DNA from 3 places in the Ruminococcus bovis genome. Region 1 is predicted to be linked to each of the others. Evidence: riboswitches for the same ligand, from Rfam matches in the RefSeq annotation. Region 1 holds a riboswitch; each other region holds the start of a gene.
What was found. Region 1 has a riboswitch for thiamine pyrophosphate ahead of thiS (sulfur carrier protein ThiS). Riboswitches for the same ligand answer to the same signal wherever they lie in the genome.
Positions count from the first base shown of each region.

Region 2: another riboswitch for thiamine pyrophosphate. It lies ahead of thiM (hydroxyethylthiazole kinase); the one in region 1 lies ahead of thiS (sulfur carrier protein ThiS).
Region 3: another riboswitch for thiamine pyrophosphate. It lies ahead of thiT (energy-coupled thiamine transporter ThiT); the one in region 1 lies ahead of thiS (sulfur carrier protein ThiS).

Region 1 is NZ_CP039381.1:2,406,778-2,415,025, reverse strand. It holds gene rsgA (ribosome small subunit-dependent GTPase A) at 1-273, shown strand, start outside; gene E5Z56_RS11450 (thiamine diphosphokinase) at 270-893, shown strand; gene E5Z56_RS11445 (hypothetical protein) at 903-1,607, shown strand; gene ybaK (Cys-tRNA(Pro) deacylase) at 1,618-2,103, shown strand; tRNA gene E5Z56_RS11435 (tRNA-Ala) at 2,142-2,217, shown strand; TPP riboswitch at 2,365-2,469, shown strand; gene thiS (sulfur carrier protein ThiS) at 2,528-2,722, shown strand; gene E5Z56_RS11425 (thiazole synthase) at 2,777-3,547, shown strand; gene thiH (2-iminoacetate synthase ThiH) at 3,561-4,814, shown strand; gene E5Z56_RS11415 (thiamine phosphate synthase) at 4,807-5,400, shown strand; gene E5Z56_RS11410 (PASTA domain-containing protein) at 5,670-7,316, shown strand; gene E5Z56_RS11975 (helix-turn-helix domain-containing protein) at 7,360-8,001, opposite strand; gene E5Z56_RS11400 (histidine phosphatase family protein) at 8,066-8,248, shown strand, end outside.
Region 2 is NZ_CP039381.1:1,712,754-1,721,001, forward strand. It holds gene E5Z56_RS08035 (AAA family ATPase) at 1-2,512, shown strand, start outside; gene E5Z56_RS11785 (Ig-like domain-containing protein) at 2,646-4,007, shown strand; TPP riboswitch at 4,098-4,206, shown strand; gene thiM (hydroxyethylthiazole kinase) at 4,278-5,099, shown strand; gene thiE (thiamine phosphate synthase) at 5,086-5,730, shown strand; gene E5Z56_RS08055 (HAD family hydrolase) at 5,723-6,385, shown strand; gene thiD (bifunctional hydroxymethylpyrimidine kinase/phosphomethylpyrimidine kinase) at 6,414-7,223, shown strand; gene cytX (putative hydroxymethylpyrimidine transporter CytX) at 7,225-8,248, shown strand, end outside.
Region 3 is NZ_CP039381.1:1,079,192-1,087,439, forward strand. It holds gene E5Z56_RS05055 (LysR family transcriptional regulator) at 1-485, opposite strand, end outside; gene E5Z56_RS05060 (aldo/keto reductase) at 650-1,501, shown strand; gene mgtE (magnesium transporter) at 2,127-3,515, shown strand; gene E5Z56_RS05070 (ImmA/IrrE family metallo-endopeptidase) at 4,124-4,822, shown strand; TPP riboswitch at 5,562-5,667, shown strand; gene thiT (energy-coupled thiamine transporter ThiT) at 5,719-6,303, shown strand; gene lepA (translation elongation factor 4) at 6,385-8,196, opposite strand.

The sequences.
Region 1 (8,248 bases):
AATGGTGGTTATGTTTGTGACACACCCGGGTTTTCAACTATGCAACTTGAAAAGTTTAATATTCAAGACAAAACCCAACTTCAATATATGTTTCCTGAATTTGAAGATTATATCGGTCAGTGTAAGTTTACTTCATGTAGCCATACTTGTGAAAAGGGTTGTGCTATTCTACAAATGGTAGAAGAAGGCAAAATTCAAAAGTCACGACACAATAGCTATGTTGATATGTATAATGAAATAAAAGACATTAAAGAATGGGAGAGAAGAAAATGAGATGTGTAATTATTTCCGGTTCACCGGATACAAATGTAGAAGAAATCAAAAGCCTATGTACAAACGATGACTTTATTGTTTGTGCTGACTCAGGTTATTCTTTTGCAAAGAAAGCAGGTCTGACTCCAAACCTAATTATCGGTGACTTTGATTCACTAAAGGAAGAACTACCACAGAACACAGAAGTTGTTAAGCTAAATACCCATAAGGATGATACTGATACAGAACATTGTGTTATGGAATGTATCCGTAGAGGCTATAAGGACTTCTTACTATTAGGTTCAATCGGTGGTAGAACTGACCATACATTTGCAAATATTGCAACTCTGGCATTTCTCTCAGAATATAACTATAACGGTATTGCAAGAAACAACGGTGAGGAAATTCGTATCCTAAAGGAAGGTTCATACGAAATGAACAACAAGAAAGGCCTTATTTTCTCAGTGTTCCCTTATGGTTGTGAAAGTGTAAATGTTACATATAAAGGTGCAGAATATATGTTAAACAACAAGACTTTAACATATAATGTATCTCGTGGCATTAGCAATGTTTTTGTTGATGATGAAGCTGAAATCACAATCAACAGAGGCAGAGCAATCCTATTAACTTATTATAAATAAGAGGTTTTTATGCTATATAATATGTGTGGTTTAAATGTTTATTATGAACCAAAATATAAACAGACAATTACTCGTTCTGAAAAATATTTAGCAAAAAATCAAAATTTAAAACCAGACATAACTCTTAATGTTACAGAAGAAAGGATAGATAACTATATCCTTTCTTTTCCTCATATATCAAGGTCACTTGCTGAGTATGTAATTTATGGAATGTTATTTTATGAAGCAATCTTAGATTATGACGGAATACTTCTTCATTCATCAGCAATATCTGTTGATAATGAAGCCTATCTTTTTACTGCAAATAGTGGTACAGGAAAGTCTACCCATTGTGCTTTGTGGATGAAATATTTTGGTGACAGAGCCGTTATGATAAATGACGACAAACCGGTTATCAGAATAATTGATAATAAGATATATGCTTGTGGTACACCTTTTTCAGGTAAACACGATATAAATAAAAATATTTTAGTGCCACTAAAGGGTATTTGTTGTATTAACCAAGGCAAAGAAAATGTTATCAATAAAATAACTACCAAGAAAGCTATAGGAAAGTTCCTGCCACAAACACTTTGCATTAATGATAAACAGAAAATGTCAAGTTTATTAACTGTTCTTGATAAAGTTCTCAGCAATGTAAATGTGTATGAGCTGTTTTGTGATATTTCTGAAGACGCAGTAAAAACATCTTATAATATGATGAGCAAAAATTAGTGGTGATATTATGGCAAAGAAACAAGAAAAAACTAATGTAATGAGAATTCTTGACCAAAAGAAAATTGAGTATTCTCACTATGCTTATGATAATACAAAACTTAACGCAGAAGAAGTAGCAAATGCTCTTAATCAAGAAGTAGGCAAGGTTTTTAAAACACTTGTAACTGTTGGTAAAAGTAAAGAACATTATGTATTTGTTGTACCGGCAAATAAAGAACTTGATTTAAAGAAAGCTGCCAAAGTTGCAAAAGAAAAGTCAATAGAGATGATTCACCAAAAAGAACTTTTACCACTAACAGGATATATCCATGGTGGTTGTTCACCAATCGGTATGAAAAAGCAGTTTAAAACTTTTATCCATAAAACTGCCAATGACTATGATACTATCTACTTTTCAGCAGGTAGGGTAGGTAACCAGGTTGAGTTGCCACTATCTTCATTACAAAAGGTAATTCCTGTTGAAGTAGCAGATATTATAAAAGATAATTCTTGATTTTTTCATTACCTTGTGATAGAATTATCTTATCGAATGGGGATGTAGCTCAGCTGGGAGAGTACCACAATGGCATTGTGGGAGTCGAGGGTTCGAGCCCCTTCATCTCCACCAAAGAAAAGCCCATAGGTAAGCCACTTTTAGCTAACCTATGGGTGTTTTTTTATTTCTTTAAAAGAAAACGGCGAAAAAACGGCGTAAAAAGTAAAATAAAATTATATACTATTGAAAATAATAATAAATAAGAGTATAATATTATTAAAGTAAAATTATGGGAGCTTGTGTTACAGGCTGAGAGGAAGATATAATCTTCGACCAATACCTGATTTGGATAATGCCAACGTAGGGATATATTGATTAATGTATTTTGAGAAGTTACCCAAACATAGGGTAGCTTCTTTTTTTACTTGTAGGAGGTGTAAAAGTGGTAACAATTAACGGTAAAGAAGTTGATATGTCAGGAAAAACTGTTTCACAGTATCTTGAAATTGCAAATTATAACCCAAAGACTATTGCAGTTGAATGTAATGAAGTGATTATCTCAAAGGCTGATTATGATGAAACTGTACTAAAAGACGGTGATGTAGTAGAAGTTGTTAGCTTTATGGGTGGAGGTTAATTTTTTTAAGAAAAATAAAACAAACTTGATATACATTGAAAGAAGGAAATTATAATGGAAAATGATAAACTTATCATTGGTGGTCATGAATTTAACTCAAGATTTATTTTAGGTTCAGGTAAGTATTCTATGAAACTTATTGACTCAGCTATTAAGGATGCCGGTGCTGAAATTATTACACTTGCAGTTCGTAGAGCAAATACTAAGGAACAAGAAAATATACTTGATTATATTCCAAAGGGTGTTACATTACTACCTAATACAAGTGGTGCAAGAAATGCTGATGAAGCAGTAAGAATTGCAAGACTAGCCAGAGAACTTGGTTGTGGTAACTTTGTAAAGATTGAAATTATGAGAGATAGTAAGTACCTACTTCCTGATAACCAAGAAACTATTAAGGCTACAGAAATTCTGGCAAAAGAGGGTTTTGTTGTAATGCCTTATATGTATCCTGACCTAAATGTTGCTCGTGATTTAGTTAATGCCGGTGCAGCATCAATTATGCCTTTAGCTTCACCAATCGGTTCAAATAAAGGCTTAGCTACTAAAGACTTTATTCAAATTCTAATTGATGAAATTGATTTACCTATTATTGTAGATGCCGGTATCGGTAAACCTTCTCAGGCTTGTGAAGCAATGGAAATGGGTGCATCTGCAATTATGGCAAATACAGCTTTAGCTACTGCCGGTGATTTACCATTAATGGCATCAGCATTTAAGAATGCTATTGAAGCCGGTAGAAAGGCATATCTATCAGGATTAGGCAGAGTTCTGACTCGTGGTGCATCTTCTTCAGACCCATTAACAGGTTTCTTGCGTAACTAAGAGGTGACTACTAATGGAAAATGAATTTTTAATTGACTCAGAGTTTTTGTCACCAAAAGCACTTGAGAAGAAACATAGACTGGAGAATGACCCATCATACCGTAAAAATCATATGGAATATATGCCGGGTATGGAAGTTATTGAGTCTGATGTTTGTAAGAATGTAATGGACCATATGAATTCATATGACTATTCAAAATATACTGCAAAAGATGTACGAAAAGCACTTGAACATGAAACTTGTTCTATAGAGGACTTTAAGGCACTTTTATCACCGGCAGCAGAACCATTCCTAGAACAAATGGCTCAAAGAGCAAGAGTAGAAACAAGTAAGCATTTTGGCAATACTGTATATATGTTTACACCGTTATACATAGCAAATTATTGCGAAAACTATTGTGTCTATTGTGGCTTTAACTGTTACAACCATATTAACCGTATGAAACTTTCAATGGAACAAATTGAAAAAGAAATGAAAGTTATTGCCGATAGTGGTATGGAAGAAATTTTAATTCTTACCGGTGAAAGCAGAGGTCAAAGCAATGTAGAGTATATTGGTGAGGCTTGTAAATTAGCACGAAAGTATTTCCGTATGGTAGGACTTGAGATTTACCCTGTAAATACTGATGAATATGAGTATCTTCACAAATGTGGTGCTGACTATGTAACAGTATTCCAAGAAACTTATGATACCGATAAATACGAAACACTTCACCTACTAGGTCATAAGAGAGTATGGCCATACCGTTTTGATGCTCAAGAAAGAGCATTAAGAGGTGGTATGAGAGGTGTTGCTTTTTCAGCACTTTTAGGCTTATCAGATTTTAGAAAAGATGCTTTAGCAAGTGCACTTCATGTGTATTATTTACAGAGAAAGTACCCTCATGCAGAAATGTCCTTGTCTTGTCCAAGACTAAGACCGATTATCAATAATGAAAAGATTAATCCACTTGATGTACACGAAACTCAACTTTGCCAAATTCTATGTGCATATCGTATTTTCTTACCATATGTAGGTATTACAGTTTCTTCAAGAGAAAGTGCAGAATTTAGAAACGGTATTGTAAAGATTGCAGCAACAAAAGTTTCTGCCGGTGTATCTACCGGTATCGGTGATCACGAAAGTAAGTATAGTGGTAAAGAAACAGAAGAAGAACAAGGTGATGAACAGTTTGAAATTAATGATAACCGTAGCCTAAAGAAAATGTATGATGAAATTACAGTTGAAGGCTTGCAACCTGTTCTAAATGATTACCTATATGTCTGATATTATTGTTATTACCAACAGTTCAATCTGTGAAGAAGATTACTTATTACGCATAGAAAAATTAGCAAAAGCAAAACCTAAGGCAATTGTACTTAGAGAAAAACATTTGCCGGAAAGTGACTATGAAGATTTAGCTAAAAAGGTAATTGAAATTTGCAATAAATATAATACTCAATGTATCTTGCATAATTTTCCTAAAGTTGCAGAAAAGCTAAATCATGATGCTTTGCATTTACCTTTGCATATTCTTGCAACACTTACTGATAAAGAAAAATCACAGTACAAAATTTTAGGTGCATCTTGTCATTCGGTAGAAGATGCAGTAAAAGCCCGGAAACTTGGTTGTACCTATATTACAGCAGGTCATATTTTTGATACTGATTGCAAGAAAGGTTTGCCGGGTAGAGGACTTGATTTTCTAAAAGAAGTTTGCAGAAGTGTTTCAATCCCTGTATATGCAATAGGTGGTATCTCACCGGAAAACTTTTCAAAGATTAGAAATGCCGGTGCAAGTGGTGGTTGTATAATGAGCAGTGCAATGAATTGTACTAATCCACAAGAATATCTAAATTCTTTTACAGAATAATAAATTATATAATAAATCCATTAGTAGGAAAGATACAACCTATTAGTGGATTTTATTTTTATTATTAAAAGTTCTATAAATAAGCTATATGTATATAATAATAAATAATACAAAATTTGACAGAGAAAAGAAAAAATCACCTATTAGTTAACAAAACTGTAACATCAAAAGGTAATAAATTTTCTTGAATATGTACCTTTACTATGATATAATGTTTTAAGCATTAAACTAAGATAATAGTGTAAAAATAACTAAAAGGAGTGAGAAGTATGGCACTATGTATGGGCTGTATGAAAGAAATAGGCGATGAACAAATCTGTCCTGATTGCGGCTTTAATAATACAGAAACTCAGCCAGAACCTTTCCTAGGTTTTCATACTGTTTTAAAAGATAGATATATTGTTGGTAGAGGTATCGACACAAATGGTGAAAGTACCCGTTACCTAGGTTATGATAAAGAAGAAAAGAAGAAAGTTATTATCAGAGAATTCCTACCAATCGGTATTTTTGACCGTTCAAAAGGTGAGAAAGACCTTGTTGTAGGATATAACGATGAAACTGTTTTCAAGAACTTGCGTTCTAACTTTATTTCATATTACAAGATTGTACAAGAACTTAATAATATGTCAGTAATGATTAAAATTCTTGATATATTTGAAGAGAACAATACTGCATATGAAATTGAAGAATATCTTGAACTGAACCACTTTGAAGATTATCTAAAGAGAAATAACGGACAACTTGAATGGGAAGTTGCAAGACCACTGTTTATGCCACTTATCTCTGCTTTAGAGTCACTTCATAAGAGAGGTATCGGTCACTACGCAGTTTCACCATCAAACCTATACATAACTAAAGACGGCAAACTTAAACTTTCAGGTTTCTGTACTGCTATGGAAAGAAAGAGAGGTACTCCACTAAAGAGTCAGCTTTATAGTGGTTGTGCTGCTCCTGAACAATACGAAAAGAACTTTACTCTTGATATTGTTACCGAAATTTATGGCTTTACAGCAACACTTTTCCATACATTAACAGGTCATGTTCCTGCTAATGCAAGAGAAAGACTAAAGGATAGTAGTCTGCTTATGAGTACTAATACTGTTAAGAGATTACCTCCTCATGTTGTTACTGCTTTAGCAAACGGTTTACAGGTTGACAGAAAAGAAAGAATTGCAGATTTTGATGAACTTAGAAGTCAGCTTTCTGTTGCTCCGACTGCTCAGGCAATTCAAGAAGAAATCAGCAAAACTGCAAGTCTATCCGACCCAAGTAAACAACAAAAAGAAGAAAAGAAAAATAACGAAAACAAGAAAGTTACTTTAATTGCAGCACTTATTTCTCTTGTAGTATTTGTTGGTATTGGTGCAGTACTTGTTGCTACTAACTGTTTTGGTTTAGTAAATGGCAACCATGGTGGTGTTCAAGATACAACTGCTACAAAGGCATGGAGTGGTCCGGTAGTAGATAACTTTGTTGGTAAGAAATATTCATCAGTAAAAAGTCAGCTAAAGGGTTCTGATAAATATATTATCAATATTAACTCAGAAGAAAAGTTTAGCGATAATATAGAAGAAGGTTATATTTGTGAACAAACACCGGCTGCCGGTACACCAATTACTTCCGAAGATGAAGCAGTAAATATCAGCCTAACAATCAGTAAAGGTGCTAAGATGAGAACTTTACCTGATATTGCCGGTAAGGATATTAAGACAGTTGCAACAATGCTTGCAGATACAGGTGTACTTGTAATGCAAGAAACCGAGTATAACTCAAAGTATCCTAACAATACTGTAATCGACTATAAGAACCTAAAGTCAGGTGACCAAATCGAATACGGTAAAACTGTTACAATTAAGGTTTCTTTAGGTGCTGAACCAACTTCAACTGAACCAAATACAGGTTCTGCCGATAACTAATTTAAACTAAAAAAGGTGGGATAAATTCCCACCTTTTATAATATTATTTTTTGATTATTCTTTCTGTGTTGTGAACAAGGTTAAATACAGAACTGGCTATATCATCATATTTTTTATTGATAATATCGTAGGAGAGATAAACTTTGTTTTCATTTCTTCTACTTTTGCTAAATTCATTTATTTTGTCTGTTAGCCTACCTTTTCTGTGCTGATAAGTAGCCTCGGAATAACAGTTGCAACTTTCTTTAGTAAGTGTAAAGAATTCCTCATTATTAAGATTGTTGTTTCTGTAAAGTAGTCTTATTACATTGTAAATACTACACATTAACATTTCTGTGGTGCATCTTGTAATATCTCTGTGGTTCATTTCCGAGAGAATTCTGTAGGTAAAATCAATACTGTCCATTATGATTTTTTCACTTGGATTTTCAGCAGTTATTGTTTTTTTAGTGCCATCACTAATAGCAATAACATCTCTTTCACTTGTTCTGCCAAGAAGATAATCACAACTAACATTATAGTAATCAGCCACTTTTACAACAAAGTCAAGACCACATTCTCTGATACCTTTTTCATAGTGGGAGAGAAGTGCTTGACTGATTCCTAAGTCACTTGAGGCTTGCTTTTGGCTGATTCCTTTTTCTTTTCTAAGATAACTGATAATACTACCAAATGTATTATTCATATAATCACATCCTTATACTATGAGTATAATACAAAATAAACTATTTGTAAAGATTGGAGTAATTATGAAATCATACTATATACACTTTATCTGTCACGGAAATATTGATGAAACTCATAAAGGTAAATATATAGGTACAACCAATGTTCCACTTTCCGATAAAGGCAAAATGGAGCTTAAGAAACTTGACCACAATATGAAGTACCCAGGTGCAACTGCACTGTTTACCAGTCCATTAAAAAGATGT
Region 2 (8,248 bases), 690 kb from region 1:
ATATGGTGGTAAGGTTTATCAGATTAAGAGAAACCCTGAGTATTTGCGACCTAAGAAAAGGGGAGATGGCTTTGTAAAAGAACCTACTAATGCTGAGCTTGTTTATCCCGATGGTAGTGTGGTTTCTTCCAAAAATGCAGTTGATACCAAGATAAAAGAAATTATCGGTTTAGATAAAAATCAGTTTTCACAGATTGTTATGTTGGCACAAGGTGAATTCAAAAAGTTACTTACTTCCGGTACAACTGAAAAGCAGAAGATTTTTAGACATATTTTCAAAACAGAAAAGTATGAAACTTTACAAAGAGCCTTATCTGCTGAAAAAAGCATTGTGGACAGTAAATTGAAACAAGAAAGGTTAAGTGTACAGCAGTATATTGACGGTACAATTTGTGAAGAAACAGAGGACAATATTGCCTTAATTGAAAGGGCAAAAAGTGTAGTTCCCAATATAGAAGAGATTGAGAACTTTTTAACTAACCTTATTTCTAATGATGAAAAAGAATTGAAATCATTAGAAGAAAAGAAAGAGAAATTAGAAAGTCAAAAGACTTTTCTGGATAAAAGTATAGAAAATTATAATTCTTATGTAGAATTATCTCATAAGATTAAAACTAATTCCGAAAACTTGGTTAATCTAAATAATAGTTTGAAAAGTTCAAAGGATGAACTACAAGAAAAGAACAAAGAAAAGCGATGGACTGAACTGGGACAAGAGATTGGCAAAATCCAAAATACTTTGCCTAAGTATAAGGAACTTGACTCTCTAAGCAGTCAGTTACAGAATAAAAGTATTGAGAAAAAGAGAAATGAAAATTCTGTAAAAGAATTATCAGGTAAAGCTGAAAGCCTTTCTCTAGAGGTTGAAAAGAATTCTAAAGAACTTGAAACAATTGGTAATGTTCAAGTTGAGATAGAGAAAATTTCTAACCAAATGGAAAGCATTAAGGAAAAAGGTAATACACTTAGAGGTATAGAAGTGGAAATTAAAAACCTCCAAAAACTTCAAAGCTCATACCTTACTGTCAAAACTGATTTTGAAAAGAAGTTGCAAGTTGCCAACGGTTACAAAGATGAATATGACAATTTAAGTATAGCCTATCTTAATGACCAAGCCGGTGTTTTGGCTGATAGTTTGGAAGAAAATAAGCCTTGTCCTGTATGTGGTTCAACAGTCCATCCTCATAAAGCAGTTAAGTTGCCTAATGCACCAACTAAAGAAATGGTTGAGTCAGCAAAGAACAATTATGATAGGTATCAAAAAGTTGTTGATGCTGAAAGACAAAATGTTTTTAGCAAACATGGTGAATTAAAGGAAAAGGCAAATGCCCTTGAAACAAAGGTTCAAGAAATATTAGGTGATTACAAGTTGCTTGATGCCCTTGAAATTATCAAGAAACAGGTTTCTAATTTAGCAGATAATTATGTTAAGTTAGACAAAACCTTAAAAGCATTACAAATAAAGAGTAACAGAAAGCAGGAACTTGAAAGAATTATTCCTGAAAAGAATAATGAAATCAATGAACTGAATAAGCGAATCACTGTAGTAAAGATGGCAGTAGTGTCTTGTGAAACAGCTATTACTTCTTATGAAAAGCAGTATAATTCTTTAAAAGAAGAATTACAGTTTGGTAGTGAAAGTGAAGCAGTTAAGAAGATTAACAGTATTAATGCAGTTGTCAGTGCTGAAAAATCCGATTATAATTCTGTATTAGAAAAATATAATCAGTATGAAAAAATGATTTCAGCAACCGATGCATCAATCAAAGCATTAAAAGGTCAGCTTGAAAAGATAGATAAAGTACAAGATATAGACAAGGTGAAAGTAAAGAGAGATGAAACTGAAAAGGCTATCGGTGATTTATCTAATGAAACTAAAGCCATTAACTACAGATATTCTGCTAACACAAATGTTTTGGCTAATATAAAGAGAGAAAATGAAAATCTTATCAAAGCCGAAAGAGAATTTAAGCTGATTTCACCACTTGCAAGTACTGCCAATGGTGGTATTGGTGTTAACAAGATGGAGCTTGAAACATTTGTACAGTTAAATTACTTTGACCGAATTCTTGCTAAAGCAAATAAACGATTAATGGAAATGACAAGTGGTCAGTATGAGTTAGTTCGTCAGACAGAGTCAAGTGATGGCAGAACAAAATTCGGACTTGACCTTAATGTATATGACCATCATTGTGGTGGAGAGAGAGCAATTAGTTCACTTTCAGGTGGTGAGTCCTTTAAGGCAGCACTTTCATTGGCTTTGGGACTTTCTGATGAAATTCAGTCCTCAGCAGGTGGTATCAAGATAGACACAATGTTTGTTGATGAAGGCTTTGGTTCACTTGATGATGAATCATTAAGACAAGCAATGAATGTACTTATTAAACTTTCCGGTAGTAACCGACTTGTAGGTATTATCTCCCATGTAACAGAACTAAAGGATAGAATTGATAAACAGATTGTTGTTACCAAAACCCCTAATAAAGGTAGTAAAATTGAAATTATTTGTTAAATTATATATATATATATATATACTAGTTGACTTTTTTAATGTGCATATGGTAATATTTAGATGAAATATATATTATTTTTATCAGTTTTTAAAATAATATATTAAATATGCTAAATATTAAGGAGGCAAAGGTATGAAAAAATTATGTTCATTGTTTCTTGTTGTGTTACTTGCTTTCGGTATGCAATCAGTAGTATTTGCAACAGAAACAGAAAATCAATCAAAGCCATATACACAGAGTCAAGAATTTTGTGATGCTATTAATAATTACATAATTAGTCTTGGTATTGGTGCTGATTATGGTTTTACTTTTGACAGAGATGGCAAGTATGTAAACCTATTTACTGTTGATTACATTAACAGTGAAAATTCAGAAGTAAAGGTTTATGATGAAAATGCCGATTATGTTCTTTTCAACATAAAAGGTAAAAACCAAAGTAGCAAAACTATTCTTTTAGGTGATTATAGTTTCACTACCGAGTATTATTTCCATCATACTAACAAAACCGGTTATTGCCTTTATAAAGATGGCAAAATCTATAGCATAAGTGATGCAGTAGATAAGGGTATGATTGATGTAACAACTCTTGTTGAGAAGTTACCTAACTCAACTAAGGTTGATACAAGTGGTCTTTCTTATTCAAAAGAATTTTGTGATGCAGTAAATAAATATATTGATGATAGTGGTTTAACATCATATTATTTTCCAAGTGGTGAAGTAGGCTTTAATGTAAGTGATATTCATTACGGCAATACTGTAACTATTTATAATGAAACTGCTGAATATATTGTTTTTGGCATTGACGGTGTAATGGATGCTGAGTCAAAAGAACTTATCGGTAATTATGAATTTAATCATAATAATATGTATAGTGCTTACAATCCTTGTGGTTACTGTGTTTATAAGGATGGCAAAGTTTATTCAATTAAATCTGCAGTAGATAGCAAGATTATTGATGTTGAAACTTTAGCAAAAGCTATTCCAAACACAACTAAAATTGAAGAACCAACTAAACCACAACCAACTAAGCCTGTAGTAAAGACACCTAAGATTTCTGCTACAAAAGTTACTCTAAAGTCTGCTCAAACCAGAACTTTAAAGGTTACTAACGGAACAGTAAAGACTTGGTCAACTTCTAGCAAAAAGATTGCTACTGTGTCAAAGGGAAAGGTTGTTGCACTAACTAAAGGTAGAGTAAGAATTACTGCAACACTTACAAATGGTAAGAAACTTTATTGTTATGTAACAGTTACTACTTCTCCTAAGTTAAGCAGAACTACTTTGAACTTGAAGAAAGGCAAAACTGCTACAGTAAAATTAACCGGTAAAGTTGCAAATATAAACAATAAGTATTACAACACTAAGGTTGCAAAGATTGTTTCAAAGGCTAATGCAACTTCTATCAAAGTTAAAGCACTAAAGAAAGGCACAACTACTCTAAAGATTAGAGTTAACGGTGTAAATGTGCTAAGACTAAAAGTTAAAGTAAAGTAAAATTTTAAGTGATTTATAGAAACATACCTTAATTAGTATTAGGGTATGTTTCTTTATTTTACAGTTGACAAAATTCTACATTTAGTAGTATATTAGTAGATAGGGAGTTTGCAAATTAGCAATCTGAGAGGAAGTTGACAACTTCGACCTAGTACCTGATTTGGATAATGCCAGCGTAGGGAAATAATTGACTTATTTGACGGGTATGCCTTTGGTGTACCCGTTTTTGTATGTAAAATATTTTAATTTATATGTTTGGAGGTAACAATTATGCTAGGTAATTGCCTTGATAATGTTAGAAAAAGTGTTCCACTTGTACACAACATTACTAACTATGTAACAGTAAATGATGTTGCAAATGTACTTCTTGCTTGTGGTGGCAGTCCCATTATGTCTGATGAACCTGATGATGTAGCAGATATTACATCAATCTGTGGTGGTCTAAATATTAATATCGGCACACTTAATAAGCGTTCAATTGAGGGTATGTTTATTGCCGGTAAAAAGGCTAATGAGCTTAACCACAAGGTTCTTCTTGATCCTGTAGGTGCAGGTGCATCTGCACTTCGTACAAATACTGCAGTTAAGCTAATGGAAGAAATTAAGTTTGATGTTGTTCGTGGTAACATTTCAGAAATCAAAACTTTAGCTTTAGGCAGTGGTACAACTAAGGGTGTTGATGCTGATGTGGCAGATACTGTTACAGAAGATAACCTTGATTCATCAGTTAAGTTTGTAAAGAATTTTGCGAAGAGTATCAACTCAGTAGTAGCAATTACAGGTGCTATTGACCTTGTTAGTGACGGTGAAAAGTGCTATGTAATCCGTAACGGTGAGGCTGATATGAGCAAAATCACAGGTACAGGCTGTCAGCTTTCAGGTATGACAACTGCATTTATTGTAGCTAATCCTGACAATGTACTTGAAGCAGTAGCTTCAGCAGTTTGTACAATGGGTCTTGCCGGTGAAATTGCAAAAACAAGAATGGTTCAGGGTGACGGTAACTCAACATACCGTAACAGAATTATTGATGCTATCTATAATATGGATGGTGAAACATTAAATAAGGGAGCAAAGTATGAATTGCGATAAGAAAGATTTACTTCTATATGCAGTAACCGATAGATATTGGTTAAATGGTGAAACTCTTTATAGCCAAGTAGAAAAGGCTATTAAAGGTGGAGCAACATTTGTTCAGCTTAGAGAAAAGAACCTTGATGAAAGTTCATTCCTAGAAGAAGCAAAGGAAATTCAGAAACTTTGTAAAGAATACAATGTACCATTTGTAATTAATGACAATGTAGAAATAGCAAAGGAAATTAATGCTGATGGTGTCCATGTTGGTCAAAGTGATATGGAAGCACAGAATGTAAGAGAAATTCTAGGGGATGACAAAATCATCGGTGTATCAGCTCAAACAGTAGAACAAGCACTACTTGCTGAAAAGCATGGTGCTGACTACCTAGGTGTTGGTGCAGTTTTCAAAACAGGTTCAAAGGATGACGCTGAAGAAGTTTCTCATGATGAACTTGAAAGAATTTGTAAAGCAGTTTCAATTCCTGTAATTGCAATCGGTGGCATTACTCATGATAATGTAAAAGAACTTGCCGGTAGAGGTATAGTGGGTATTGCAGTTATTAGTGCGATTTTCGGTCAAAAAGATATTGAAAATGCTACAAAAGAATTAAAAGCAGAAACCTTAAAAACAGTAAACAATGATTAAGGGAGCAATATTTGATGTAGATGGCACTATACTGAATTCTATGGGTATATGGAATGATGTAGGTGCAATCTACCTTAGAAAAAAGAACAAGATTCCAAAGGAAGGTTTAGGGGAGATACTTTACTCTATGAGTTTAACTGAGGGAGCAAAGTATATGATAGACAATTACTACCTTGATAATTCTGTAGAAGAAATAATCGAAGGTGTACTTTCTATAATAAATGACTTTTATCTTCATGAAGTACAAACTAAGAATGGAGTAGTTAATTTACTTAAATTTCTTAGAAAGAATAATATCAAAATGATTGTTGCCACTTCAAGTGACTATAATCAGATTGATAAAGCCTTTAAAAGGCTGAAGATTCGTAATTTCTTCACAGATATTCTAACTTGTGAAACAGTAGGAAAAAGTAAGTCTTATCCTGATATTTACCTAAAATGTGCAGAAATTTTAGGTACAAAACCGGAAGAAACTTTGGTATTTGAAGATGCATTATTTGCCATCAAAACGGCAGAAAAAGCCAACTTCAAAGTGGTAGGAGTATATGATCCTGCTGAAATGAAAAATAAAAATAGTATACAAAGCCTTGTAAAATATTACATACAAGACTTTAGTAAAGTGGCAGATTGGGGGCACCACCTTCTGTCACTATAAATAATTAATGCGAAAAAAGGAGATTATTATGAGAACAGCATTAACAATCGCCGGTAGTGACTCCGGTGGAGGCGCCGGTATCCAAGCAGATATTAAAACAATGATTACAAATGGAGTTTTTGCCACTTGTGCAATCACTGCTTTAACTGCACAGAATACTTTAGGCGTAACAGGTATTATGGATGTGGATGATGAATTTTTGGGTAAAGAACTTGACGCAGTCTTTACAGACATTTATCCGGATGCAGTAAAGATAGGTATGGTTTCTTCATCAGCACTTATTAAGAAAATTGCCGAAAAGCTAACTTTCTACAAAGCTAAGAACATTGTTGTTGACCCGGTAATGGTGGCAACAAGTGGTTCAAAGCTGATTAGTGATGATGCTATTGAAACACTAAAGAACAATTTGTTTTCTTTAGCTACTGTACTTACTCCAAATATCCCTGAGGCAGAGGTTATCTCTGAAATGAAAATCACTAATGAAGATGAGATGATTGAGGCTTCTAAAATTATTAGCGAAAAGTACAACTGTGCTGTCCTACTAAAAGGTGGACACAAAGTAAATGATGCAAATGACTTGCTATATAGAAATGGCAGTTACAAGTGGTTCTATGGTAAAAGAATTGATAACCCTAATACTCACGGTACAGGTTGCACACTATCAAGTGCTATTGCCTCAAACCTAGCTAAGGGTTACGACCTTGACACATCAGTTTCTCGTTCAAAGGAATATATTTCAGGTGCATTAGGTGCAATGCTTGACCTTGGAAAGGGTAGTGGACCTATGAACCATGGATTTGATATTTCAAGTGATTATGTTTTAGAGAAGGAGAATTAAGATGAATAAAAAGGGTACAAGTTTATTTGAAAATGGGTTAATCTGGTTTGGTGCAGGTGTTTCATTAGCAGAAATTTTAACAGGAACATATTTTGCACCACTGGGTTTTCAAAAAGGCATTTGGGCAATTATTATCGGACATATCATTGGATGTTTAATGTTGTTCTTTGCAGGTTTAATCGGTGGTAAAGTAAGAAAAAGCTCAATGGAAACAGTTAAGCAGAGCTTTGGCTCAAAGGGTGGCTTACTTTTCTCAGTACTAAATGTTCTTCAGCTTGTTGGTTGGACAGCTATTATGATTTATGACGGAGCAATTTCTGCTACAAGTATTTTCAATACAGGCAGATGGGTATGGTGCTTAGTTATCGGTGCATTAATTGTGCTATGGATTTTAATTGGCATCAAGAATTTAGGTAAGGTAAATACAGTTGCTATGTCAGCACTGTTTATCCTAACAATTATTCTTTGCTTTGTTATTTTTAATGACGGTACATTTACTTCAACAATCAGTGACGAAATGACATTTGGTGCAGCAGTTGAACTTTCTGTTGCAATGCCACTATCTTGGCTACCACTAATCTCTGACTATACAAGAGAAGCTGAAAAGCCTGTTAAGGCTACAGCAGTAAGTGCTATTACATACGGTATCATCAGTTGTTGGATGTATGTAATCGGTATGAGTGCAGCTATCTTTACAGGTGAAAGTGATATTGCCCAGATTATGATTAAAGCAGGTCTTGGTATTGCAGGTCTACTAATCATTATCTTCTCAACAGTTACAACAACTTTCCTAGATGCTTATTCTGCCGGTATTTCAGCAGAGTCAATTTTCTCAAAGCTAAAGGGTAAGTATATGGCAGTTGCAGTTACCGTTATAGGTACAATTGGTGCAATTATTTTCCCAATGGATGATATTACAGATTTCCTATATTTAATCGGTTCAGTATTTGCACCTATGATTGCAATTCAAATTGCCGATTTCTTTATCCTAAAAGAAGATAGAAGTAATAAACAAGTTTCTATCG
Region 3 (8,248 bases), 1.1 Mb from region 1:
TGCTCATCAAGAAACTTTTTCACAAATATACCCTCAGTAGTTTGTGGCTCATAGGGTAGTATAATAATGTTGTAGGTGTCATCTTGTAAACCATTGATTAGATTTTCTGTTGAATTTATTTCTGATGAAATATCCATATCGGGAAAAGCGTTATGGAATTTCTCAGTAAGGATGGTTATTGGCATTGGAGCAGAAGAACCGATATTTATACAGTTATGTATTCTGTTATAATTGCGAACATTATCATACATACTATTCATTTCATTAATAACTTTCTTGGCATTTTCTACTGCTACAATACCGTTATCATTTAATGTAATTTTGTTTTTGTGCCTATCAAAAAGTGTAACTTGAAATTCCTTTTCAAGCTGTTGCATAGTTCTGCTTAATGATGGCTGAGAGATATGTAACACCTGACTTGCTTTAGACAAAGTACCGTATTTATGGAAAGCAATCAGTTGTTCAAGTTGGTATATTTCAATCATCTTTATCACCTCTGTTATTAGTGTAACATTTTTCTGAGAAAAATCAATATTACTATTCATATAGTGAATAGTAGAATTCAAAATTAATATTGTACTTTTTAAATTTAAATATATATAATAAAGGTGAAACTAAGGTTTTAATAAAATTTTTGGAGGTTTTATCTATGGAATATATTACTTTAAATAATGGTGTAAAAATGCCTATGTTGGGTTTTGGTGTTTTCCAAGTGCCTGATCCTGAAGTTTGTGAACAAGCAGTCCTTGATGCTATTAACAGTGGTTATCGTCTAATTGATACAGCAGCTGCTTATTTTAACGAAGAAGCAGTAGGCAAGGCTATTGCAAAGTGTGGTGTGCCTAGAGAAGAACTATTCATTACAACTAAATTATGGGTACAGGATGCAAGTTATGAATCTGCTAAAAAGGCAGTAGAAACTTCACTAAAGAAACTAGGTACAGATTACCTTGATTTATATTTAATTCATCAGCCAATGGGTGACTACTACGGTGCTTATAGAGCTATGGAAGAAATGTACAAAGAGGGTAAGCTAAAGGCTATAGGTGTATGTAACTTCTATCCTCATATTTTAACTGATTTCTGTGAAACTGTTTCTGTTAAACCGGCAGTAAATCAGGTTGAGCTACATCCATTCTTCCAACAAGAAAATGCACTAAAGGTTATGAAAGAATATGGTGTTACTCCTGAGGCTTGGGGTCCTTTTGCCGAAGGTAATCACGGTATCTTTACTCATCCTGTTCTAAGTGCTATCGGCGAAAAGTATGGCAAAACTCCTGCACAGGTTGCTCTTCGTTGGAATATCCAAAGAGGTGTTGTAGTTATTCCTAAGTCTACTCATAAGGAAAGAATGGAACAGAACTTTGATGTATTTGACTTTGAACTTTCAAATGAAGATATGAATGAAATCGGTAAGTTGGATTTAGGTCATAGTGAAATTGTTGACCACACTAACCCTGACTTTATTAAAATGATTCACAACCTAAAAGTACACCAATAATTTTATTGTGAATTTATGTACATTTATAATTAGAATGTACATAATAGATAACTAAAAGGTGAAAAACAAAGTGAATTTTCACACAACCAACAAAAACCTTTCAGTTTTCTATAACAACAAAACTGATTTTTGGGTATATAATATAGGCGTACTAAAGAAATGGAGCCGCAACCATTTCAGTACATTGTTCTACCCTCCTCAATGTTAATCCACAAAAAGATTTACATTGTACCCCTCATTTTAATGAAAACAAAGCACCGAGCTATCCACAAGGCTCGGTGCTTTGCTGTGTAAGGAGGTTATTTGGTAGGATAAATTTAGGTAAAAATTAAGTTAAAAGTATTGTGACTTCTTGACTTTATGCACTTTTGGTGCTAAATTGATATAAGAAAATATTGGAGGTGAAGTTAATGGACAGTTGTGATAGTTTTGGTGGGTGTATTGTTTATGGTGATATGGAAGTTAAAGTTGTAGCACTGTCTGTTGATTTCGATAGTTTACTTTAATTTAATATTATTCTGTACCACCGTATTTATCCTAATACTACGCAACGATAATTTGTGAAACTGCTATGGATAGTGGTGGTATTTTTATGCCTATTTTTAGGTAGTAGGAGGTAATAATAATGAATAAAGTAACTAAGCCAATGTATTCTGATGAAGTACTAAAGATTTTTAGAAGTAATCTTCCTAAGGAAGAACTAATAGAAAAAATTTCCGATTACCATATGGGTGATATTGCCGATGCATTTGAGAAAATGACATCGGAAGAAAGAAAGTCACTATACCCTGTGTTGGGTGTTGAAATGGTGGCTGAGATATTCTCTTATATTGAGGACTCAGAAGAATATATCAAGGAAATTAATTCCGATAAAGTAGCTAACTTGATTTCAGAAATGGACTCAGATGATGCTGTTGATATTCTGGAGAAGTTAAGTGATACTGACAGAAAGAGAATTGTTGCTTTACTTGACAATGATGCAAAACAAGATGTTAGTATGATTTTGTCATATGAAGATGATGAAATCGGTAGTGAGATGACAACTAACTATATTGTTGTAAACAAAAATCTTACTATTAAAGAGGCTACCCATCAGCTAATTACTCAAGCAGGAGAAAATGACAACATTAATACTATTTATGTTGTTGATGATAATGACAGTTTCTACGGTGCTATCGACTTAAAGGACTTGATTGTTGCAAGGGAATATCAGTCCCTTGATGAACTGATTATAAAGTCCTACCCATATGTAAAGGCCAATGAAAAAATAGTTGATTGTATTGAACAACTAAAGGACTATGCAGAAGACTCAATCCCTGTACTTGATGACAACAAACATATCTTAGGTGTAATTACTGCCCATGATATTGTTGAAGTTGTTGATGAAGAACTTGGTGAAGATTATGCAAAGCTAGGTGGTTTGACTGCTGAAGAAGATTTAAACGAAACAACTTTGCAAAGTACAAAGAAAAGATTGCCTTGGTTAATAATCTTGTTATTCTTAGGAATGGGTGTTTCTTCAGTTGTAGGTATGTTTGAAACAGTTGTTGCAGTTATTCCTATTGTAATATGTTTTCAGTCACTAATCCTTGATATGGCAGGTAATGTAGGTACACAGTCACTGGCTGTTACAATTCGTGTACTTATGGATGAAAACTTAAAAGCATCTGACAAAGTTAAGCTGATGTTTAAGGAAGTAAGAGTAGGTTTTTCTAATGGTCTTTTACTTGGAACTATGTCATTTATTTTTGTAGGATTGTATATTTTCTTGTTTAAAGGTAATACATTTGGATATTCTTTCTTAGTATCCGGTTGTGTTGGATTTTCACTTTTAGCCTCAATGGTTATTTCAAGTTTGGTAGGTACATTAGTTCCTATGTTCTTTAGCAAGATTAAGGTTGACCCTGCAGTAGCCTCAGGTCCACTGATTACAACAATAAATGACCTTGTTGCAGTAGTAACTTACTATGGTATGGTGTGGATATTCTTAATTGATATTTTTAAGTTAGCATAGATGAATAATGAAATTTTCTCATAGTTTTCACATAACTGACAGATATATTTCAAATTATTATAACAGTAAAAACAAATTGTAGGGTTATACTATAACCGTACTAAAGAAATGGAGCCGCAACCATTTCAGTATATTGTTCTACCCTCCTCAATGTAATCAATAAGATTTACATTGTACCCCTCATTTTTAATGAAAGACACAAAGCACTGAGTTATCCACAAGCTCAGTGCTTTGTTATTTTTACAGATAGTTTTTCTAATACTTTTCACATAAATTACAAGTATATTTCAATTATTTGTAAAATGAAAAACATATTGACTTTATATACTATAAGCGTACTAAAGAGATACAGAGCTTTAGATACATTGTTTTATCTCCTCAAATAAAACATTGAAAAACCCCTCATTTTTTTCATTAAGTCAAAAACACCGAACATTAGGTTCGGTGTTTTGCCTTTTGTAATGTGTTTTTTCTTTTCACACAAAACACATTTATAATTCAACTGTTACTAACAGTAATAACAAAGTGGTGAACTATACTATAACCAAGCTAGAAAAATATAGAAATTAATTAACTTATTATATAGTAAAATTGTAAAGGAGATTATTATGGCTTATTTAACAGAGAAGAATATAGAAACAATTGCATATAGTATTGTACAGCAGTATATGAATGTTTATAACATTAGCAGTAATGAAGTCTTTAAGGTTAGTCCTGAGAATGTAGCAAATATGTTGGGTATTAAGATTCAGTATGTTGACTTTAACGATAAAGAAGTTCTGGGCAAAGTTGCTTTGTGTAATGTGAAAGACGAAATAGGTGAAAGGGAAGTAACCCTTAACAACAAGACTGTTTATATGAATAAACAGTTGCTAAAGGGCAGTAGTGGTCACAGAAACTTTGTAACAATGTGTGGAATTTCTTTCTTAATTCTTAACCGTATTAATAGTGACTTGTATGGTGAAAAGTACCGTAAAAAGTCTATCACTTTGAGAGATGCACCAAGTGATGATATTGTTGAAGGTATCACTTCTACTTTAGCATTAGAAATATTGATGCCAAAGGAAACTATCAACTTAGTTTTTAACAAGGTTTATGGTGTTGATAAGTTGAATGTTATCAATCCTGTTGTGGATAAAGGAAACTTTATAAAGTTTAACGCAATGGCTGATATGTTTGGTGTAACTAAGGAGATTTTGGCTATAAGATTACAGAAGATGGGTAAGCTGACTGAATATCAGTTCTGTGGTTATGAAAACTTGTTGCAACTGCTTATGGCATTGAAGAACTACCATTGCAAGGCTTAGTTTATGAACAAAATATAGATTTACTATGAATAAATTTACTATTATAAGCCTTTAGTGAATTTGATATAAAAATTTTTAACTTTTTTCAAAAAAACCATTGACATTTTATATTTATGTGGTATTATTTAATTAAAGAAGAAAAGAAATAGTAAACAAGATATAAACATTCTAGAGTGTTATTATATAAGCGTACAGTGTATTACAAGGAGGTATTACCGATGTACCATGGGATTATAGTTCTTGCCGTAGTTTTGGTTTTAATGACTTTACTTTTAGCTACATGTGTTGGGATTGTATTATATATGAATAGATCTAGCAAACCAACAATTAGCAAATCAAATAACGATAATGTTAAGAAGAAACAACCAATTCCCGACATTGAAAACCTTGATATGGTGGCTTTGTTCGGTAAAAAAGCCTAATTTTATCAAGTAAATTACAATTGAATATTTAAAAAATTGAACTTAATTGTTCAAAGTATCTACACAAACAAATTAAATAATTTAATTAATACGAAAAATTAATTAAGAATTTTTATTTTAACTTTTATTATAATTCCATTGTCACATATGTGATAAATATAGGTGGCTTACTAAGATGTAATACTTACGGATAAAATTTTAATTTTAATTTGGAAGGACATAAGGAACATACCCAACAAGGTATGTTCCTTTTTGTGTTTCTAAATATTTTTACAAAAAGTATTTGACAAATATTATTTTTAATGATATTATAGTTGCAAATCAAACAGGGGAGCTACAAAAGTGGCTGAGAGTAAGGTGTGTGCCTTAGACCCTTAACCTGATTCGGATAATGCCGGCGTAGGGAGCTTTAAGATAGGATTTTTATGGCACTGTGCGTCTGCATAGTGCTTTTTTATTTTGGGAGGAACAATAATGGAAATGAGAAAAAAGACTATCTTAAGATTGTGTGAAAGTGCTATTATGATTGCACTTGCTACTGTGTTAAGTATGATTAAGTTTGCGAACTTACCTTTTGGTGGCAGTGTAACACTTTGCAGTATGTTGCCACTAGTACTGATTGCTTACCGTTATAAGTGGAAGTGGGGAGTACTTACCGGTGTTGTTTATGGACTTGTACAAATGGTACTTGGAGCAAACAACCTTTCTTACGGTACATCGGCTTTAGCAGTTATATTAATTATTATGTTTGACTACCTTGTAGCTTTTGGTGTAATAGGTTTTGCCGGTATTTTTAGAGATAAATTCCACAACCAACCACTTGAAATTGCTTTAGGTTCATTTCTTGCTTGTGCATTAAGATATATCTGTCACTTTATTTCAGGTTGGGCAGTATGGTATATTTGGGCACCTGAGGGACAACCTGCTTGGCTATATTCAGTAACATACAACGCAACATATATGATACCTGAAACTATCGTAACAATTGTTGTTGGTGTACTTGTTGCACTTTTTCTTGACTTTAGAAAAGACACAGTCAGCGTATTAAAGAGAGCATAAGTATTTAACATATATCTACTATTACAGCAAAAAGCCTAGGGAATAAAACCCTAGGCTTTTAGCTTTATATAATGTTGTAAATTAGTCTGAATCAAGTTTAAGAACTGCCATAAATGCCTCTTGTGGAACTTCAACAGAACCAAGCTGACGCATTCTCTTCTTACCTTCTTTTTGCTTTTCAAGTAGTTTCTTTTTACGAGTAATGTCACCACCGTAACACTTAGCAAGAACATCTTTACGCATAGCCTTAACAGTTTCTCTGGCAATAATCTTGCCACCGATACAAGCCTGAATTGGCACTTCAAACAACTGTCTTGGAATTTTTTCCTTTAGTTTTTCTGCCATTTTTCTTGCTCTGCCATATGCTTTATCTGCGTGAATAATAAATGATAGTGCGTCAATTACTTCACCGTTTAGCATAATGTCAAGTTTAACAAGCTGACTTTCTCTGTAATCCTTTAGTTCATAGTCAAAGGATGCATAGCCTCTTGTTCTGCTTTTTAGTGTGTCGAAGAAATCATAAATAATTTCAGCAAGTGGCATTTCATAGTGAATATCAACTCTGTCTGAGTCAATGTAATCCATACCAACAAAGATACCTCGTCTATCCTGACAAAGCTCCATAATGTTACCTACATATTCTGATGGTGCATAAATATGAGCATCAGTCATAGGTTCTTCAGCCTTTGCAATAAGTGCAGGGTCAGGGTAGTTGGTAGGGTTACTAATCATTTCAACAGTACCATCGGTTTTTGTAATTCTGTAACTAACTGATGGTGCAGTTGTAATAAGGTCAAGGTTGTATTCTCTTTCAAGTCTTTCTTGGATAATTTCCATATGAAGCAGACCTAAGAAACCACATCTAAAACCAAAGCCCAAAGCAACAGAAGTTTCTGCGTCAAATGTTAGTGATGCATCATTTAGCTTTAATTTTTCAAGTGCATCTCGTAAGTCGCCGTACTTTGCACCGTCAGCCGGATAAATACCACAGAATACCATTGACTGTGCTGCTCTGTAGCCCGGTAGTGGTTCTTCTGCCGGATTGGATACAAGAGTAACTGTATCACCAACTTGGGCATCCTGTAGGCTTTTGATAGATGCTGCAATATAACCAACTTCACCGGCATATAGACCATCTCTCTGTTCAAGAGAAGTTGCTCTCATATAACCACATTCAACAACTTGGAATGTACTGCCTGTTGCCATTAATTTAAATTGATCACCGGGATGAATTTGACCGTCTTTAACTCTAACATAAATAATAACGCCCTTGTAGCTATCGTAGTAACTATCGAAGATTAATGCTCTTAGTGGGTCGTTGTAGTCACCTGTTGGAGCAGGTACATCACTGACAATTCTTTCCATAACATCGTGAATGTTAAGTCCTGTCTTTGCTGATACACAAGGACAACCTTCTGCCGGAATACCGATAACATCTTCGATTTCTTTAATTACTCTGTCCGGATCGGCACTTGGTAGGTCGATTTTGTTAACAACCGGTACAATCTCAAGACCACCGTCAACTGCAAGATATGTGTTAGCAAGGGTTTGAGCCTCAATACCTTGACTGGCATCAACAACAAGCACAGCACCTTCACAAGCTGCAAGTGAACGAGATACTTCATAGTTAAAGTCAACATGACCGGGAGTATCAATTAAGTTAAACTGATAAGTTTCACCATCATCTGCTTTGTACAGTAGTGTTACTGCGTGAGCCTTAATGGTGATACCTCTTTCTCTTTCAAGGTCCATATCGTCCAGAATTTGGTCTTCCATTTCTCTCTTTGCAACTGATTCTGTCTGTTCAAGAATACGGTCGGCAAGTGTGGATTTACCATGGTCGATATGAGCAATTATGCTGAAATTTCTAATTTTGTCTTGTGGAAATGACATATAATCACCTTTATATTAAAACTTTCCTTTTTATTTATTATCCATATTATTA